DNA from 3 places in the Leuconostoc sp. C5 genome. Region 2 is predicted to be linked to each of the others. Evidence: riboswitches for the same ligand, from Rfam matches in the RefSeq annotation. Region 2 holds a riboswitch; each other region holds the start of a gene.
The links. Region 2 has a riboswitch for thiamine pyrophosphate ahead of tenA (thiaminase II). Riboswitches for the same ligand answer to the same signal wherever they lie in the genome.
Positions count from the first base shown of each region.

Region 1: linked by a shared signal. The riboswitch ahead of RHP56_RS04660 (uracil-xanthine permease family protein) and the one ahead of tenA (thiaminase II) in region 2 are both predicted to bind thiamine pyrophosphate.
Region 3: linked by a shared signal. The riboswitch ahead of thiM (hydroxyethylthiazole kinase) and the one ahead of tenA (thiaminase II) in region 2 are both predicted to bind thiamine pyrophosphate.

Region 1 is NZ_CP134351.1:936,961-943,972, forward strand. It holds gene celB (PTS cellobiose transporter subunit IIC) at 1-897, shown strand, start outside; TPP riboswitch at 1,073-1,162, shown strand; TPP riboswitch at 1,245-1,344, shown strand; gene RHP56_RS04660 (uracil-xanthine permease family protein) at 1,560-2,708, shown strand; gene RHP56_RS04665 (LuxE/PaaK family acyltransferase) at 2,701-3,813, shown strand; gene RHP56_RS04670 (acyl-CoA reductase) at 3,825-5,291, shown strand; gene RHP56_RS04675 (SDR family oxidoreductase) at 5,304-6,071, shown strand; gene thiW (energy coupling factor transporter S component ThiW) at 6,132-6,641, shown strand; gene thiM (hydroxyethylthiazole kinase) at 6,649-7,012, shown strand, end outside.
Region 2 is NZ_CP134351.1:1,480,103-1,487,114, forward strand. It holds gene RHP56_RS07425 (YiiX/YebB-like N1pC/P60 family cysteine hydrolase) at 1-102, opposite strand, end outside; gene RHP56_RS07430 (energy-coupling factor transporter transmembrane component T family protein) at 119-787, opposite strand; gene RHP56_RS07435 (ATP-binding cassette domain-containing protein) at 784-2,187, opposite strand; gene RHP56_RS07440 (ECF transporter S component) at 2,201-2,791, opposite strand; TPP riboswitch at 2,914-3,003, opposite strand; TPP riboswitch at 3,136-3,238, shown strand; gene tenA (thiaminase II) at 3,310-4,014, shown strand; gene hisC (histidinol-phosphate transaminase) at 4,102-5,175, opposite strand; gene hisE (phosphoribosyl-ATP diphosphatase) at 5,159-5,503, opposite strand; gene hisI (phosphoribosyl-AMP cyclohydrolase) at 5,527-5,925, opposite strand; gene hisF (imidazole glycerol phosphate synthase subunit HisF) at 5,922-6,686, opposite strand; gene hisA (1-(5-phosphoribosyl)-5-[(5-phosphoribosylamino)methylideneamino]imidazole-4-carboxamide isomerase) at 6,683-7,012, opposite strand, start outside.
Region 3 is NZ_CP134351.1:437,710-444,721, reverse strand. It holds gene RHP56_RS02405 (NAD-dependent succinate-semialdehyde dehydrogenase) at 1-10, opposite strand, end outside; gene thiE (thiamine phosphate synthase) at 130-768, opposite strand; gene thiD (bifunctional hydroxymethylpyrimidine kinase/phosphomethylpyrimidine kinase) at 761-1,594, opposite strand; gene thiM (hydroxyethylthiazole kinase) at 1,587-2,366, opposite strand; TPP riboswitch at 2,511-2,601, opposite strand; gene RHP56_RS02385 (ABC transporter ATP-binding protein) at 2,639-3,352, opposite strand; gene RHP56_RS02380 (ABC transporter ATP-binding protein) at 3,349-4,134, opposite strand; gene RHP56_RS02375 (branched-chain amino acid ABC transporter permease) at 4,106-5,080, opposite strand; gene RHP56_RS02370 (branched-chain amino acid ABC transporter permease) at 5,080-5,958, opposite strand; gene RHP56_RS02365 (ABC transporter substrate-binding protein) at 6,016-7,012, opposite strand, start outside.

The sequences.
Region 1 (7,012 bases), 540 kb from region 2:
GGATTTAGAATGACTAGCACAATCGACCGTGTTGGAACAAGTGGTATTTTCACAGCGATTATTATGGCTATTTTAGCAGTTTGGTTGTATTCATTCTGTGTGAAACATAACTGGACGATTAAAATGCCGGATGCTGTACCGGAAGGTGTATCAAGATCATTTACGGCATTGATTCCAACTTTCGTTATTGCTTTTGTTGTACTGGGTATTAATGGTTCCTTAGTGTTACTCGGTACTGACATTTTCAAAATGATTGCAATACCATTTAGCTTCGTTACAAGCATGACTAGCACCTGGCTAGGAATTATGGTGATTGAGTTCTTGATTCATGCCTTGTGGATTGTTGGTATTCATGGCGCTAACATTATTTCCGCATTTATTACGCCTATCTTCTTAGCAAATATGGTAGCAAATTCAAATGGGGCTAACATACCGTTTGCTGGAGAATTTAATAATGCCTTTGCTATCTTAGGTGGCTCTGGTGCGACACTTGGATTATGCATATTTATTACTTTACTAGCACGTTCCGAACAGCTAAAAGTTTTAGGCCGAGCTTCAATCGTACCATCACTTTTTAATATTAACGAGCCGTTAATATTTGGATTACCAATTGTTTATAATCCTTATCTAGCTATTCCATTTTTCTTGGCACCAATGGCAACAGCTTCCGTTGCTTATGCAGCCATTAACTTCCATATCATTCGGCCAATTGTTATTCAAGCACCATGGCCATCCCCAGCCGGAATCGGTGCATTTATTAGTACCGTTGATTGGAAAGCAGCAGTCTTAGCAATAATCTGTGTTGTAATAGCTTTCATTATTTACTTACCATTTATCAAAATATATGATACTAAGTTGTACAATGATGAGCAGGGGAAAACACAAGTACAGCCTTAATGACGAGGCATCAAAATACTGGTCTGTGTTTAGTAACAGACTGGTATTTTTTATATTCTCGGCTGGCTGATTTGTGAAAGGTAAATTTCATCAGTAAGGATATCACTTAATGACAAACTTATGTGAAAAATAGAATGAATTACTTACATTTAATAGAAAATTTATGATACAATAATGCTTGTGCTAGGGGCGCCAAAATGGCTGAGAAGAACCCTTCGAACCTGAACTGATTAACATCAGCGTAGGAAAGTGCTACATTTTTTAACGTAGCATTTTTCTCTAGGTGAGAAAAATGTTTTTTTATTGCATAAAATGACTTATTGAGAGGATTTTTTTGAAAAATGAATAATAATCACTAGGGGCGTCGCAAAGACTGAGATGATGTATATCGGTCCCTTTGAACCTGATCTAGTTAATACTAGCGTAGGAAAGTGACCAATATTTGATAACGACATGTACTGTTGTCAAAAGTGTCCTTTTTTATGTATTTAAGGGCACTTTTTTATTGGAAAAGGAATTTAATTATGATGACACCAAAACATAACCGAATCATGGATCATGGCCTAGCTGGAATACAGCACGTGTTTGTTTCTAACGTGTGGTTAGATCCAATTTATGTTGCCGCTGCCGCAGGGCTCTAACTGAACTTATCAACTAATCTTGTGAACACGATTTTTATTGTTTCAGGATTAGTCACGCTTACACAGGCAACAAAATTAGCGAAGCTGCCTATTGTTCAAGGGCCGTCAGCTGCTTTTGACGCGTTAATGATTAATGCTGGTAAAGCTGGTCAGTTAGCAACGGCGAGTGGTTCAATTTTACTGAGTGCACTCATTGTATTTTTATTGTCCGTTACAGGACTTATCAATAAACTAATCAAATTATTGACACCGGCAATTACCGGAACACTAATATTTTTGGTTGGTATTTCTTTATCTGGATTCACACTATCTGAATTCTTAGGTGGTTATCCAGGTGATAAAGGTTTCTCTTCACCAACAACACTTATTTTGTCTGTTACTACAGCAACTATTGTCATTCTATTGTCGATATTTGGTAAGGGATTTTGGAAGCGTTTTTCCTTTTTAATCGCGCTAATTGTTGGTGATATTCTAGCAGTTTCGTTAGGTGTCGTAGATTACAGCGTATTATCAACAAAATCATGGTTTGGCATGCCTCATTTATTGCCTTATGGATCGCTAAAGTTTAATTGGGTCATGTTTTTGACATTCTTTGTTGCCTATGTGGTTGCAGTGGTAGAGGCTTTAGGTGTCTATCAGGCAGCTGGCGATACTTTAAAAGAAAATATTTCACCAAGGCGCATTCAAAATGGTCTAATTGGCGAATCTGCGGGATCAATGTTTTCATCCTTGTTCGGAGGCTTTCCAACAACTGCTTTTGCTCAGAATGTAGGGATTTTAAACTTAACTGGCAATGTTTCGAGAATACCAGTAATTATTGCAGGGATTTTGTTTGTCGTACTAGGTTTTGTTCCTAAAATTGGTGCGTTTTTGGCAATAACGCCTAGTCCAGTGATTGGGGGCATATTTTTGCCCGCAGCAACAACTTTAATTCTGACTGGATTCAACATTTTGAAAAGAGCGCCTGACAACAATGAAAATAACATGATTATTGGATTGTCTATCATACTAGCGATTGCTCTGCCCAACTATGCAACCGGCTGGTCAGGTGTTACAGGTGAATTATTATCTAATAGCATATTAGTCGGTGCGTTGTCTGCCATCATCTTACAGTTTGCCTTGGTTAACTTACCACGAATGATAAAAAATATAAGGGGATCTCATGATTGAAAAATCTAAAAAAATTCAAAGCGACATTTTAACTTTCATTAATAAATACAAGGATCATCAAACAGAGCAATATGAATCGGACTTCAATCAGCTAGCTATGCGCATTTTTGCTTATCAATTTCAAAACAATTTACCATATAAAAAATTTGCCCAATTACGACATAAAAACCTCTTGACTGTAAAAAACTGGCACGAGGTTCCGCTAATTCCGATTCAAGCGTACAAAGAATTAATTCTGTCAACCGAAGATATTAATCAAGCTGCGGATGTTTTTTATTCGAGTGGCACAACAAATATTAATCATAGAAGCAAACATTATATCTCGAATTTAAATATTTGGGAAGAATCTATGCGGGCAGGATTCAAGAAAAACGTTTTGCCTAATACGGATAAAATTAGAATACTTTCTTTGTTTCCGGGTATGGCAGATAACCCTAACTCTTCTTTATCTCGCTATATATCAACCGCTATACGAGAATTTGGTACTGAAAATAGCCATATCTTTTTTGAAAATAACCAACTAAACTATTCGGAACTAATCGTTGCTCTTCAAGAAGCAGAAAAAAATCATGAGCCCATATTACTTTTGGGTGCTTCGTTTTCTTATGTTCATCTATTGGCATACTTACAGCAACATCACCAATCCTTTAATCTGGCAAAAGAAAGCATTATTTTTGATACTGGTGGATTTAAGGGCAAGTCAAAAGAAGTGAGTATGACTGACTTATATGCTGATTTGGAGAGCACATTTAAGGTGACACGCGAACAAATTATAAATATGTACGGCATGACAGAGATTAGTTCTCAATGTTACGATCGAAATTTAATGGATCATTCAGAAAATAAAACAGTTTATTTTGATAAAATAGCACCTGCTTGGGTAAAAACTCAGGTCTTGGATACTGAAACGTTACAGCCTGTTGTACAGGGTCAACGTGGCCTATTGGCATACTATGACTTAGCTAATTGGGATTCCTGCGTATCAATTCTAACTGAAGACATTGTTATCAAAAACAATTATGGATTCACAATCATTGGTAGAGCAAAAGGATCGGTGGCTAAGGGTTGTTCCATCACCGCTGATGAGCTTTTACAACTGCAATAAAGGTGTCAATAATGTCCAATAAAGAAATGACAAAAATTAATATTTTTTACACGCCAGACAGCATTATCCTTGGTGATTTAACCGAAAAGGTAGTTGAAAATGAAACACATCATCTTGTATTGTGTTATCCCAAAATAACCGAACAAGAAATAAAAGAGATTACAAAAATAATAACGCATAACCGTAATCATTATTTAAAGCATCTTACAGTGAATGAAATTATTGATATTATTGCTCGGGCAGCAGAAAAATGGACTAACCCATCGTATCATCTTCGGAAAATAGCAGAAAAAGCAGTCCCCGCGGTAACTGGTTATGACGCTGATCAATTTAGTTTAGAGCTCAAAAACTTTATTCGCTTATTTCGAAAGAAAGAGTTAAAACGATTTGTGAATAGCGAACTTGGACAATCAGGTGCAATGTTGGATGATTTTCAACCAAATCTTTCCGGTGGATTTTCAAAATTTTACGGACCAGATTTAATATTCCAAATATTTTCCGGTAATGTGCCAGGTATACAACTGTGGACACTCATCATGGGACTACTTGTAAAATCGCCAACACTGGGGAAAACATCTTTTGCAGAGCCTATTATGCCAGCCTTATTTGTTCAGACGTTAGCTGAAATTGATCCAAAATTGGCAAATACGATTGCCATTCTACCATGGCATAGTGGTGGAAAATTCGAGGCACGCTGTCTTAATTTGGCCGATACTATTGTTGTGTGTGGTGGTAAAGAAGCGGTTGCATCTGTAAAAAGCAAAACACCATTAAATAAGAAGATTTTAAGTTATGGATACAAAATCGGTTTGGCAATAGTTGGTAGGGAGACGTTGACACCAGAGTATTATGCTCAAGTCATTAAAGACTTAGCTGAGGACATTGCCACCTATGATCAGCAAAGCTGTCTAGCTCCGCAGTCAATTTTCATTGAAAGAGGTGGGGCAATAACGCCTCAAGAGTTTGCGAGTATCCTGTCCAATGAGTTAAATAACTATCAAATCAAATATCCTCGTGCACCGATACACGAATCAGATAAAATCGCTATTGAAAAAATGCGGCAAGAAGCTGAGATAACGTCTATAAAAAACGGAGCAACCTCAGTATTTCGAAGTGACAATAGTACCGCATGGACTATTATTTTACATAATAATATCGGATTTAGCGCCTCGCCTTTGAATCGTTCAATTCATATTTTTGTTGTTAATGATTTGACAGATTTACCATCTGTACTCATACCGTATCAGCAATATTTACAGTCAGCAGGAATTGCGATTTCTCCGAATCGTTTGTTCTCGTTGGCAGATATGTTAGGGAAAGTGGGTGTTAATCGAATGAGTGCGCTGGGAAAGATGAATCACGTTTCCAGTGGCTGGCACCATGATGGACGCTTTAACTTATTGGATTTAGTTCGTGTTACAGACATTGAGCAGAGCTTAGAATTCTCTAGTGAGAAGTTTGATCCGGATGTGGAGTGAGGAGAATAAAAAATGCTATTAAAAAACAAAGTTGCACTGGTGACGGGAGCCAGTCGAGGAATTGGGGCAGCCATTGCCAAAGAGTATGCCAAACAAGGTGCCTTTGTCATTATCAATTACCTGGAAAATACTAAAAAGGCCGATGAAGTTGTTGCAGAAATTATTTCAGATGGTGGTCAAGCAATTGCCATAGCATGTGACGTACGTGATGAAAAACAAGTGAAAAACATGCTATACGATATTTTTGAAAATTTTGGTACGATCGATATCATTGTAAACAATGCATTAAGTCAATATCAATTTGATCCTAAGCATCGAAAAATGTTAGACCAACTGAAGTGGAGTGACTACCAAAATCAAATCGACGGTAGTTTAAAAGCAGTTTTAAACGTTACTCAAGGTGCTTTATCAAGATTAAAAACAAATAATAGCAGTCGCATCATTAATATAACCAGTAATTTGATAAGGTCTCCAGCAATCCCTTATCATGATTACATTGTCGGAAAATCTGCTGTTCTTGGGTTGACACGTACAATGGCTAGTGAATTAGGTGCTTTTGGTATCCGAGTAAATGCTATCGCACCAGGATTGACGTACCCAACAGCTTCTAGTAAGTACACGCATCGTGATATTCGGGAAGCACTTATTGCGCAAACACCGACTAAACGTTTAACTACTCCTGAGGATGTGGCAGGTTCAGCCGTATTTCTGGCCTCAGAGCTTTCGAATAATATGACCGGCCAATGTCTGTTCATAGATGGTGGTTTAACTATGCTCTAATCGAAATCAACACAATAATTAAAATATAAAACACAATGGAATATTAAAAAGGAAATCATAATGAATAAAAATGTTAAGTTGACAAAAATAATGGTCGTTACAATTATGATAGCGCTAGATATCGTGTTATCTCCAATTTTTAGAATTGAAGGTATGGCGCCAATGTCCAGTGTCATGAATATTATTGCTGGTGTAATTCTAGGACCAGTATATGCAGTTGTTATGGCAGTAGTTACTGGAATAATAAGAATGCTAATGTTAGGTATACCCCCATTGGCTTTGACTGGTTCAATTTTTGGTGCTTTCGGTGCAGGTATCTTGTATAAGTATGGCCGCAATATGTATTGGTCAATGTTTGGTGAATTTCTTGGGACCGGAATTGTAGGATCGTTAATTTCAGTTCCGGTGATGGTCTGGTTTACTGGACAACAACAAAACTTGTACTGGTTTGTGTATACACCTCGTTTTGTGGGTGCAACCATAATTGGATCAGTAATCGCTTATTTTGTTTTAGTAAATTTGCTAAAAATAAATTCTTTTAAAGAAATTCAGAGAATGTTTGTTGGGTAGCATAGCTATGAAAAATGAATTAATAAAAATTAAATCAATTTTACCTTTGCAAAAGGCACCGTTAGTACATTGCATAACCAATGATATTACGTTAGAAACGGTGGCTAATACTATATTGTATCTTGGTGGTAAACCTATCATGAGTAGTGATACCCGTGAATTTTCGTCATTATTTCAGTCAACAGATGCTCTACTACTAAACATGGGCCGACTTAATGAGTCACACGAACAAAGTCTCAGTCAAGCTAGCTCTTTAGCAGATATGACTAAAAAACCGACTGTTGTGGATCTGGTAGGCTATGGTATTACTAATGAACGAACAAAGTTAGGAATGGCTATGGCGCGTAATCATCCAACAGTTATCAAAGGAA
Region 2 (7,012 bases):
AACATGAACAAAATTTCCCGTTGATTCTGCAATACCCTCATCCAGATCGCTATGTCCATTTTTTACAAAAAGTAAATCTGCTTGTTTTAATTTCATAATCATAGTCTAACACATTTGTTTACCAAAGCTTAATAACAAATAAACAGTACTGAATGAGTAGTATAACGACGCCAATGATTAACCACCCAGAAACTTTTGTTGGAAATAATCGGTGGTAGCTACGGCTTTCACCTTCTTCAAAGCCATGAGAGGTCATAGCCATCGCTAAATTATTTGACCATATTAATGCTTGACTAATGGCTTTAAAATAAAGTTTAGGCGACCAAAAACTCAAGACCTCACCTCGCATCAGCCCCACTGCCCGAATCGTTTTAACTGAATTTATAATTTTGGGAATAAAACTCAATGCACCCAGAATGCCATATACAAAGGTTGCGGACATTTTGACATTTTGTTCAAGAGAACGTAATAATTCGTACAAAACCATAGTCGACATAAATGCCGCACCCATGAATACATAAGCACCTACACGTGTGGTCATTACTAGTGCAAAATGTAATCGTTGTGATTCGTCTCCTGTACCAAAAAAATAAAATGAGGTGAATGATCCGACTGCCGGCAAAATTGATACAATCAATAATCGAGCAAAAGTTTTCAAATGGCTTTTAGTCACTATTAAAATCAAAATACTAACAACAATTAAAAACAGATTGAGATAAACTGATTTTGTGAACGCAATTTCTATCGAAATAAGCAATACTAATAGTAATTTTTGTGTTTCATTCATGAATTAACTACACTTTCATATTTCAAACCATTTTGATCAAAGCGAACATGATAATCAATATATTGAATAATGCCGTGTGTTTGGTGTGAAATCATGATAATACTTTGTTCAAGGTCATTTGACGACTGTTTAATGATTTGCATGACATGTTGAATAGAATTCGTATCCAATCCAGATAATGGCTCATCTAACAGCAAGGTGTCGGGTGCAATAATTAACATAATCAGTATTTGTAGCTTTTTTTGTTGGCCACCTGACAATTCGTAAACACTATGCTTTTCAAGACCTATTAAATTTAACTTTTGCATGCACTGGTCAACCTTCTCAGTTGTCCAATAATCAGCGCGATGGCTATGGGCTCTAGCCTGCTCAACTTCTTCAGAAACGGTAATGTTTAAAAATTGGTCAGCTGCATTTTGAAATACTAAACCAACTTTCCTAGCATATATTTTTTTACGAAGTTTATCGAGTAGCTTCCTTTGATACAACAACGAGCCCTCATAATCGTGTAATCTTGCAAAAGTAAGCAGTAAGCTTGATTTTCCAATACCATTGGGTCCAGTAATTAAGGTGATTTTATCTTTTGCCCACTCAAAACTGCTATTCTTCAATATGGATTGTTTACCGTTGTTTACCGTCACATGTGCCATGCTAAACACAGACTCATTAAATTCATCATTAGTAACAATACTATCATTTACATCTTGTTTAAAAAAAGGAGACCAAGCTGTAGAATCAATACATGCTATATGTCGATTTTCAATACGATATAAATCTGTTATCAGATTTTCGTATCCACTTGTGTCATGATCTGAAACTAAAATGCCATGCCCTTGATCAACTAATTTTTTTAACAATACTTGTAACTCATGTCGATGCTCTGGATCAACGGCCGCAAAAGGTTCATCCAATAAAATAATTTCTGCACCCATCGCTAATGTTTCAGCTAAAGCAACCTTTTGCAATTCTCCACCTGACAAGTATGAAAGTTCTCGGTGTCGCAGTGATTCAATTCCTACCTCTGATAAAGCAGAATTAATTCTCTTATCAATTTCCTCGGTAGTTAAAGATAAATTTTCTAATGAAAAAATCAATTCAGCTTCTACGCGATCCATGGCAAATTGTTGATCTGGATGCTGAAATAGCATGGCAACTTTTTTAGCGCGATGGTTCGCTTTGATTTGAGCAATTGACTGATGGTTCAAAGACACTTCCTGTGACAATTCGCCGCCATATTTAGGATATAACCCAGCTAAGGCAGTCATCAAAGTTGATTTACCACATCCAGATGAACCAACTAATAATATAAATTGTTCTGGTCTAATCTCCAGTGAAATATCTTCTAAGATAATTTCATCGTCAAATTTAATATCTAAATGATTGGCCTTTAATTCCGTCATACTTTTATTGACCTTATCGGTTTGTTTTTAATAATTTAGACTTCTCTAGCAAGTTGACAATCCAGTAAACTAATAGACCGGCAAAAAATGCAATTGAAATCCAGCGAACAATAAACAACCCAACTAGCATACCAAAATCAAATTGTAGATATCCATCGTGGAACAATGACCAGATGAATGTCACGCATGTTCCAGTAAATGTTGACAAAATCAAACCCATTTTCCAGCTTTTATATCCTGTCAAAGTAAAACCAAGCTCTGATCCGATACCTTGAATAAATCCAGAAATTAGTGTTGCAACACCCCAATAGCCGCCCAACAAGGCTTCTCCAGTGGCGCCAAGCAATTCACCTATTAATCCCGCACCAACACGTTTCAATAAATAACTAGCCAATGGGGCTGCCATCATCCATGGCCCAATAGTGATTGCAATGGTGTATTGGTGCAACCCAAGCGGAACTAAGACTGCATCAAGTGCTGTGTACACTGGATCCATAATAAAATAAATCACACCAAAGGCAATACCAATCAACGCCATTAAAATGACTTCTCGCAAAGACCATTTCCCTTTTGATCCCGCTGTTACTGTTTCTACTTGTTCCATAAACATCTCTCCTCTTGTTTCGAGGTTGTATGTTTCGATAAAATACCTTTTATAGTATAAGTGTCTATACAAAAAGCCACCAACCACAAAAGAATTTAGTGATTGATGGCATCAAAAAGACATCTTAATCTAACTTATTCTTCCTTCGCAGGTATTAACCTGACAGGTTCAATGGGTATTATCTCAACCTTACGGTACCCCAGATAAAATATTAACTTCGTGAATTAGTATAACCCATTCTAATTTTAAATGCAAAGAAATTTTCTAGCCCATTAGCTACACCATAAAACCATTTGCAATTTTAATTTTTCAATGCTATGCTAATCTCATTAAAAAAAATATATGCTGTCCACTAGGGGTGCCTTCTTGGCTGAGATGATATTACTTATCAATCCCTTCGAACCTGATCTAGTCAATACTAGCGTAGGAAAGTGGTATTCTTTTTACAAAAGATACTCTTTTTTGCCTAGTCAAGAGAGAGTTTTTTTGTTGGACATGTAAAGATTTTAGGAGAAATTATGTTTTCAGAAGAATTGCGCACCCAAGCTGCACCAATTATGACAGCCATTCATGATCACGCATTTGTTCGTGGCATTGCGGACGGTTACGTCCCCCGAGAAGCTTTGATTTTTTACGTTGAACAAGATTTCCAATATCTTAGTGAATTTATCAAAATTTATGCCAATGCCATTACAAAATTAACTGATCGTAATGAAATGAAATTTTTTGCTGATTCAATTGATTTCATTTTAAATAGCGAAATTCATCCCCATCATGTTTTTTGTGACGTTGCCGGCGTCGAATATGAAACATTGCAACACGCCACGCCAACACCTAAAGCATATCTATACGAATCACATATGTATCGTGCGGCTGACACCGGCTCCTTATTAAATATTCTAGCTGCTTTTCAGGCTTGCCCTTGGACCTATAATGAAATTGCAAAAAAACAAGTTCAGGAGAAAGCGAACACAAATGATAACCCATTCAAAAGCTGGATTGATTTTTATGATAATACAGATGATGATTCGGAAGTTTCACTATCTGACAAAATCTTTGAATGGATAGATCGCTTGGCAGAAAATGCAACAACTCAACAACGCCAACAGGCCACACAGTTTTTTCTTAAAAGTTGTGAATTAGAATGGCAGTTCTGGGAACAAGCCTACCACCAAGAAGACTGGCGCTTCAAAGATGTATTAAATCAGGCAAACACTTTGTAAGGCTATTGATGTAAAGAAGTGAAATTTAATAACACAAAAATGTTGCGTCGTTATTTAATGACGCAACATTTTTGTGTATCCGTGAATTTATTTGTTTGTAGCTTTCAAAAAAGCTAATTTTAATTCAGCATTGTCTTCTGGTGTACCTAACGCAATACGAATCCACTCAGGATTAAGTCGATCGTTGACTTGGAAACCTTGTTCTAATAATTTTTGACCAACTTTTTTCGTTTCGCCAACCTTTATCCAAATAAAATTAGCCTGTGATTCATAAAACTTAAACTTATTTTTAGTCAAAAAATCTTGGAACTTTTGGCGCTCTACTTGAAAACGTTGGACATTTTTCTGCAAGTACTCTTGATCTAATACAGCAGCCGTGCCACCAACAATCTGATAGGTTGATAAATTATACGGTAAACGAACTGCTTGCATCGCACTATAAAGGGGATCTTGCATAATGCCATATCCAACACGTAAATTAGCTAGACCGTATGCCTTTGATAAGGTACGTAGCACAACCAAGTTTGTGTACTCAGCTACCAAAGGTGCCACGGTAGCATCAGGTTCATCTACAAAATCATAGTAGGCTTCGTCCACTACTAACGTAATATTTGCTGGCAGCTTGTCCAAAAAGCGCTTAATGGAGCTGGTTGTTTCGAATACCCCTGTTGGATTGTTGGGGTTAGCTATCCATACCATAGCAGTTTTATCATCAATAGCATCTAAAATCGCATCAAAATCAACATGCCCGTTATCAACATTAACGGGTATTTTTTTTGTTGTAGACTGTTCGATTTGTGCATGCATCGCATATTCACCAAATGTCGGATTGGGAATAATAATATTTGATCCTGGTTCCAACACAACACGAGTCAACAGCTCAATCAATTCATCTGCGCCAGCACCAAACACCAAATGTTGTGGGTCAACATGATTTAACTTAGCTACCGCTTCACGTAGTTCTGTCGCTTGTCCATCTGGATAATAACCTAAAATATTATCGGAAACAGCACGTACAGCTTGAGCAACTTTGGGTGATGGACCATACACAGATTCATTGGCTGATAAGCGGGCTAAATGTTGCAATCCATACTTTGCTTTTACAGTTTCTACCGGTAATTCTGCTTGATAAGCTGCTAAAGCTTTAACTGTCTTTTTCATTTTTCTTATCTCCTCGCCAATCAGCGCGTTCATGCAATAATGATTTTTTTCCTAAGCGTGACCCTAATTCATCTTTAATATCATCTAAACTGACACCCTTTTCAACTAATAAGACCATTAAATGAAACAATAAATCTGAAGTTTCATAAATTAGCTCTTCATTATTATTTTTGGCGCCGAGAATTACTTCCGTGCTTTCTTCTCCCACTTTTTTTAGAATTTTATCTAATCCTTTTTGATATAGATAATCAGTATAGGATCCTGTTTGGGGATTTTGTTTGCGCTCAAGTGCTTGTTCATAAAGTTCTTCAATTGTTTGTTGTGGCATCATTTCTCCTTTTAGTGTGGCATTTACTCTTTTGGAAAATAACCATCAGTCCATTTATTTGCAATGGTTGCTTGATTAGCATCTGCTAAACCTTCACCTTTTATCGTGTTAAAAAAACATGAGTAAGCATTAGTATGACAGGCCGGCCCTGCAGGATTCACATGAATTAGCAGAGTATCTAAATCACAATCTAATGTCATGCTAACGACCTGTTGTATGTTACCCGAAGTCTCCCCTTTATGCCACAATTCTTGTCGTTCACGAGACCAAAACCAAGTTTGCCCAGTATTTTTGGTTAATGAATAACTTTCTTTGTTCATATAGCCTAGCATCAAAAATGCCTTTGTTTCCGCGTCGACAATGACAGCAGGGATCAAACCATTTTGACTTTGCTTGTTGAAATCCGGTTCAGTTCCAATCATATGCGTATCTCCACACCATCATCTTTCAGTGTTCGTTTCAAATTTGGTATTTTAATTTCACCAAAATGAAATACTGAAGCAGCTAGTGCTGCGTCAATTTTAGTTTTCTCAAATAAATTAACGAAATCTTGTGTTGAACCAGCACCACCCGAGGCTACTACTGGTACATTCACAGCATCTGCTAGTTGATCATAGAGTTGAATATCGTACCCTTTTTTTGTTCCATCGGCATCCATACTCGTTACTAGCAATTCGCCAGCCCCAAGAGCGACTAATTCAGAGGCCCATTCAATAGCATCAAGACTTGTAGGCTTAGATCCGCCAGAAACGTAGACCCGATAAATACCAGCCGACTCATCCCATTTAGCATCAATTGCGCCGACGATAGCTTGCGAGCCAAATATTTTAGCCCCGTCCGTAATTAGCGCTGGGTTCTTTACTGCTTCAGAGTTGACAAATATTTTATCAGCTCCCGCTTTAATTAAACGACCCATGTCTTCTGTCGTTCGAATACCGCCGCCAACAGTCAAGGGGATGAATACTTCCCTGGAAACAGCATCAACGACTGACATGATGGTATCTCGCTCTTCCAAAGTTGCTGTAATGTCTAAAAACACTAGTTCATCAGCGCCAGCAGCCTGATAGGCTTTCGCTGATTCAACGGGATCACCTACTTCACGTAAATTGACAAAATTAACCCCTTTAACTACTCTACCATTCTTAATGTCCAATGCTGGAACAATTCGTTTGGCTAAAGTCATCCATCCACCTCCTTTAATTGAGCTAGTGTCACATCTCCATCATAAAGTGCTCGGCCAACAATAATATCGTGAATACCGCTTGCTTGTAAATCTGTAACGTTTTTAATATTGGCAATACCCCCACTAGCTATAATATTGCTTTTAGGAAATTTATTTTGTAAACGTGATAATAGCTCAATGTTAGGACCTGATAGGGTCCCATCTCTGGCGATATCGGTGACAACAAAATTCGAAACACCTACTGATAACATAGCTTCAACAATATCATCAAAACTCGTATCAGAATTTTCAAGCCAACCTTGTGTGGCAACTTTTTCATCACGGCC
Region 3 (7,012 bases), 970 kb from region 2:
GATAGCTCATTTTATTCGACCTTTCTTCAATTAACAAATTACATTTCTGTTCTAAACACCCCTACTATAACACCATTATTCATTCGCAAAGTATATTTTGTTTGTGATATTTTCAGCAAAACACATTATTTATAAATGTAATGAACGCCAATATTTTAAGGTAGCGCTTATATTTGCGCTTTGACTAATCATACTGATTACAGCAGCACCGTTAACACCCGTAGATAAAACTGATGACAAATTTGTCTCCGATATTCCACCGATTGCCACACTTGGCCATTTACTTTTGCTTGTCAAATATTTTAAACCTTCAACCCCAATCTCTGGATTTGCATCAGCTTTGCTTACCGTCGCAAAAACAGGACCAATTCCGATATAATCAATCCCTTTAATATTCTCTATTCTTTTATATTGGCTGTCATCAGACACCGATACCCCAACAGCTAGATTCCCAGCTAATTGAATATTATTGATAATATCGCCATCTTTTTGCCCAAAATGAACACCCTCTGCATCAATTTCATGTGCTAGTTGAATGTCATCATCAATAATCAATGGTACATGGTAGTCAGCTGTTAGTTGCCGGACTTTTTTGGCTACTCGTAATTTCTCTGATCCACTTAAAGCCAGTTGCCCTTTTTCTCGATATTGAAACACACTGATTTTCGATTGCAGTGCTTCCTCTAAGACTTCAAAAAAATGTCTCTCTCCATTGGTGTCCTGAGTTCCTAATACAAAATAATTTACTAATATGCTCGGATCAAACATTTTCTAGCACCTCTGGAAAATGCCTGTCAGTCATTCTTGCCTGGTGATTAAGCGGTCCATGCCCATGCCCAACATCGATACCTTCACGAATGGTAGCATCAACATAAGCTTTTGCATGAATAATAGCCGTTTTCATATCATCTCCCAAAGCTAAACGAGCAGTAATGGCCGCAGAAATTGTATCCCCTGTCCCGTGAGTTCTAATTGTATCTACCCGTGAGCTTTTAAGCCAAAAATGACTACCATCAGCCAATAGAATATAGTCATAAACATCTTTCCCGGAGGCATGTCCACCTTTTAATAATACGTTTTCAACTCCTAATTGTTGTATCTTTGAAGCTGATTGCATCACATCTTCATGGTTAGTAATGTTTGACCCACTTAAGACTTCAGCTTCTGGCATATTAGGCGTAATGAGCGTTGCCAGCGGTATCAAACTAGACTTAATAGCAACTATGGCCTCATCACTCAATAAGTGAGCGCCTCCCTTGGCAACCATTACAGGATCTAATACATAGTTACCAAAATCTGCTTGTTGTAAAAATTCAGACACTGATTCTACTGTGGGCACATCACCAAGCATGCCACTTTTTACAGCACTTATTTTTAAGTCATCAGCCACTGATTTTAATTGGGCATGGATCATAGATGGTGAAGTCATCGAAACTTGCTGTACACCCATTGTGTTTTGTGCTGTTAGAGCAACAATAACATTAGCGCCATAAACACCTTGGGCGGCAAACGTCTTTAGATCCGCGCTAACTCCAGCGCCACCACTGCTATCCATACCAGCAATTGTTAGAACTTGGGGTGTTTTATTAACCATGATTCAGCACACTTTCCTTAATAAAATTTTGAACATCGATATTATCAATAACAAATAATTCATCTAATAATTGATTTGTAAAAGAACCTGGTTGATTCGTTTTTGTAGCGGCTTTTTGTCCAGCAAGTTTGAATGTAGCCATTGCATTCATCACATTAGGAACCTTTAGCCCATCGGCAATGAACGCACCAATTAATGATGATAAGGCATCTCCTGTACCTACAATAGAAGATAATTGTTCAACATTTATATCAAGTGTTTGTGTGTATTGACCATCACTGACAACGTCACAAGCCCCGCTTAGCGCAATCACTGCACCTGTTTTTTTGGCGGCACGCTGTGCAATTTCAATTACGTCACCTTTTCCAGTAGCATCAATACCTTGACTAGCAAAATCAATATCGGCAAACCAAGCAATTTCGGCTGCATTACCACGAATAACATCAACATGACCAGATGCTAAAAATTGTGTAATGGCTTTAGACCTAAATGGAACTGATACAGCAACCGGATCTAATACGACTGGCTTGCCTAATTGGTATGCTTCCTGAGAAAGTTTAATAATATCGTTAATTTCTACTTTTTGAAGCGTCCCTGTGTTAATAATCACCGCATTGGCAATTCCGGCTAATTCCTTAAATTCTGCTAGCTCGCGACTCATTAACGGTGAGGCACCAACAACATTAACTACATTAGCTACAAATTGTGGTGTAACAAAATTTGCATAAGTAAGGACAAGAGGTGATTTCGTTCTAATGTCTGTAATATTCATGATTAAATTCCTTTTTTGTTTGGCTTCGTGTTTTTAAACAAATATCTTCATTAATTTTAAAAATTAACATTAATGAATAAAAAAACCGCTAACTATCAGAAAAGATTAGTTAACGGCTAAATAGGCATATTTATACACTAGAATAGTTCATTATTATAATCTTCCTTCGCACGAATTACCGTAATCAGGTTCAATGGGTATCTCTCAGCCAGCTTGGGCACCCCAGATATTTATTTAATTCTACTTCAGTGTACCTGAATCCATATGAATAATCAACCGCCTAAGTATGCTTTGCGCACGTCATCTGATGCAAGTAGCTCTGCTCCCGTACCTGTCATCGTAATCTTTCCACTTTCCAAAACATAGCCTCGATCCGCAATTTTTAGCGCTTGATTCGCATTTTGTTCGATTACTAATACTGTCATTCCTTGTGCATTAACATTTTTAATAATATCAAAAACTTTCTCAATAAATAGCGGTGCCAAGCCCATGGAAGGTTCATCCAACAATAACAATTTTGGTTTTGCCATTAATGCGCGACCCATGGCTAGCATTTGTTGTTCACCACCAGATAAAGTCGCTGCATCTTGATTACGTCTTTCCTTTAAAATTGGAAACTGATCGTAAATAAGTGCGTATTCATCTTTCAAGTTAATACCCTTGCCTCGAGTAAAAGCACCCAACTGTAGGTTTTCTTGAACAGTCATGCCAGAAAACACGCGACGTCCTTCTGGCACTTGAGCAACTCCACTTGAGACAATTCGCTCTGAATTCATAGTCAATATGTTTTGATTTTCAAATAAAATACGTCCCTTAGTGGGTTTTTCTAAGCCCGAAATCGTACGTAAAATTGTAGTTTTCCCAGCGCCATTAGCACCAATTAGTGATACGATTTCGTTATTGTTCACCACAAAGTTAACGTCTTGTACCGCTTTAATGGCACCATAACTTACGTTTAAATTTTCAACTGTCAGTAATGCACTCATTCGTTATTTTCTCCCAAATATGCACGGATCACATCGGCATTTTGCTGTATTTCTAATGGTGTGCCACTGGCTAATAACTTACCGTACTCTAATACATATAATCGCTCACTGACAGCCATAACAAGGTTCATATCATGCTCAATTAAAATAATTGTCATCTTAAATTCTTGTTGAACTTGTTTAATTAAACGTGTTAAATCAGCCGTTTCTTGTGGATTCATACCAGCTGCTGGCTCATCTAAAAATAAGATTTTAGGTTTTGTGGCCAATGCCCGCACAATTTCTAAACGTCGTTGTTGCCCATATGGTAAGTTTGTTGCCAGCGTATCTTGTACCTCCAGCATATCAAAAATACTTAGCAGCTTACGAGCTTCGTTTTTTAGTTGCTCTTCATTTTTATAAAATGAAGGTAAACGAAACAATGAACTGAATACATGTGCCTGAGTACTAGAATTCATAGCAATCATAACATTCTCTAATACTGTTCGACTTTCAAACAAGCGAATATTTTGAAAAGTGCGCGCAACGCCTAATCGAGCACGTTTTGCAGGAGATTGACGATTGACATTAGCTAACTGCTGACCATCAAATAGGAGTACTTCTCCCTCACTAGGTGAATATACACCTGTTAGTAAATTAAATAATGTGGTTTTACCCGCACCATTTGGCCCAATTAAACCAATTAACTCATTTTCGGCAGCTTCAATATTAACACCATCAACAGCAGTTACACCTCCAAAACGGATACTTAAATCACGCGTTTTCAGTATTGTCTGAGCCATGTCCGTCTCCTTCATCAAATAACCATTTCTTTAATGATAGTTCTCGACTACCAAAAATACCTTGAGGTCTAACCAGCATCACAGCAATTAAAATAACAGCGTAGATGACCATACGCAAGGAACCAAAATTTTGTAACATTGTGTCTAACACACCTAACGCAATTGCTGTCACAACTGTCCCACTCATTGAGCCAATCCCACCTATCACAATAATAATTAAGATCATAATACTTTGCATAAAAGCATAGTCTTTAGGCGCAATAGATTGGATGAAACTTGCACGTAAGCTACCAGCCATAGCAGCAAATAATGCCCCTGTCACAAAAGCAATTACCTTATACTTAGTTGTATTAATTCCTAAGGATTCGGCAGCAATTTCATTATCACGAACGGCAATAATGGCTCGCCCAGGCATACTACGAACAAAGTTGACCACAATAATCAATGTTATAACTGCTAGTATATAAACTAATTGCCAACTCACAAAAGGTGCGATGCCAAAAATACCAGCTGGTCCGTTAGTTATTTTCAAGTTCATAATGACAATTCTAATAATTTCAGCAAACCCTAATGTTGCAATAGCCAAATAATCACCACGTAAACGCAAAGTTGGAATACCAACAATTAAGGCAATTACGCCACTGACTACGATGCCTGCAGCCATTCCCAAAATAAAGCCAATGATACCAGGAACAACTTCCATAACTAATGCTGTCGCGTAAGCACCGATAGCCATAAATCCAGCGTGCCCTAACGAAAACTGCCCTGAAATACCAACCACTAGATTAAGTCCCAGTGCAGCAATGATATTAATGCCGATAAGTACAATCGTTGTGATGCCATAATGACCAATAAGGCCAACCATTTGAGCTACGAATATCAATATGAACCCCATTGCAGCCAAAGATGCCCATGATAACGTGTATTTAATATGCGCTTGATCCATCAAACTTTCTCCCGCTTGTTTTTCCCTAAAATACCAGTCGGTTTAATAAGCAATATGACAATCAACATTGCATACACAATCGCATCTTTGTAATCTGAAAAAGCTGTCGCTTGAACCATTGTTTCCAATATACCGATTAGCCAACCACCTACTGCTGCCCCTGGAATAATGCCTATACCGCCCAAAACCGCGGCAACAAAAGCTTTCAACCCAGGAGTCATACCCATCAATGGGTCAATACTGTTATAATATAATCCAATCAAAACGCCACCAGCCGCCGCCAATGCTGACCCAATTGCAAATGTAAATGAAATTGTGTGATTGATGTTGATGCCCATTAATGACGCTGCATCTGGATCTGCGGATACTGCCCGCATCGCACGACCCATTTTTGTATTTTTAACAATGTAAGTTAATAACAGCATCAAAACTATTGAAGTTACAGCAATAATCAACTGAATATTTGAAACTTGTATACCATAAAAGTGGTATTGTACTGTCTTAATCGCCTGTGGAAATGAACGTTGATCTGACCCATATAAATAAGTCATGCCATTTTCTAGTAAAAAAGAGATGCCTAAAGCGGAGATAAGAACCGCAATTCTTGGAGAATGACGCAATGGTCGATAGGCAATATACTCAATGACCACACCAATAATGGCGCTTACTGCCATTGCGAGAATTAACGCTATAAAGAAATTCAAATGTAAAACCTTGATGAAAAAATAGCCAAAATACGCACCGAGCATGTATATATCACCATGTGCAAAATTGATTAATTTAATAATACCGTAGACCATTGTATAGCCTAAAGCTAGTAGCGCATAGACACTGCCTAGCATAAGACCATTGATTAATTGCTGAATGAAAGTAGTCATTTTAACCTCAAAATATTATCAAACGCATTAGTTTCATACGTTTCTTAGAAAACGTGTTCACTTAACAACTACGGCAGATGACTCTTTACCATCAGTCATACCGACCATAACCATTGATTTGACAGGATTGTGGTCTTTGTCAATTGACATCTTACCAGTTACACCATCAAAATTTTTCAAGTTAGCCAATCCCTTAGTAATTGCCGATTTGCTAGTTGAATTTTCATTTTCAATAGCTGCTTTTATCATGCGAACTGAATCATAAGCTAAAGCTGTAAATTGTGATGGATACTTGCCGTAAGCCTTTTTATAAGCTTTGGCGAATGGTGCTGAAACCTTAGTAGCTGGTGCATCAACTGAGAAATGTGCCGCGTAATAAACATTGCTTGTATTTTTATTTCCTGCAATTTCAGCCGTTTTAGGATCACCAATGCCATCTGGTCCAATAACCGGCACATCAATCCCCATATCACGCATTTGCTTCAAAATTGCGCCACCCTCAGTGTAATAGCCATTGATTGCAATTGCGTCAAACTTTTTATCCTTAATTTTTGTCAAAACTGCTTGAAAGTCTTTCGTCCCTTCTTGATAAGATTCAACATCTACGACGTTACCCTTAAAGGCTTTTTTAAATGCAGATGTGATACCAGTACCGTAATCGGAAGAATTGTCCTGGAAAATCACAATATTTTTAGCTTTTAAAGTCTCTGTAGCAAATTGTGCCATCTTTGTACCCATAAAAGAATTTTTGTATTGTGCGCGGAATACGTAAGGTTGAACATTCCCATTCTTTTGCAAAGTAATGTTGTCTGCACCAGCAGTTGGTGAAATCATCGGCGTCTTACCCTGAGTTGCCACTGGCACTGCTGCTTGAACACCAGAGGTAATCACGGGACCAACGATAGCACTGACTTTTTCTTTGTTAATCAAACTACTTGTTACCGAAGCAGTTTCAGTATTGTCCGTCTTAGCATCTTTGTTAATGATTTTAAACTTATAGCTTTTTCCGTTAACTTTAACACCACCATTAGCATTAATTTGCTTTATAGCAAAG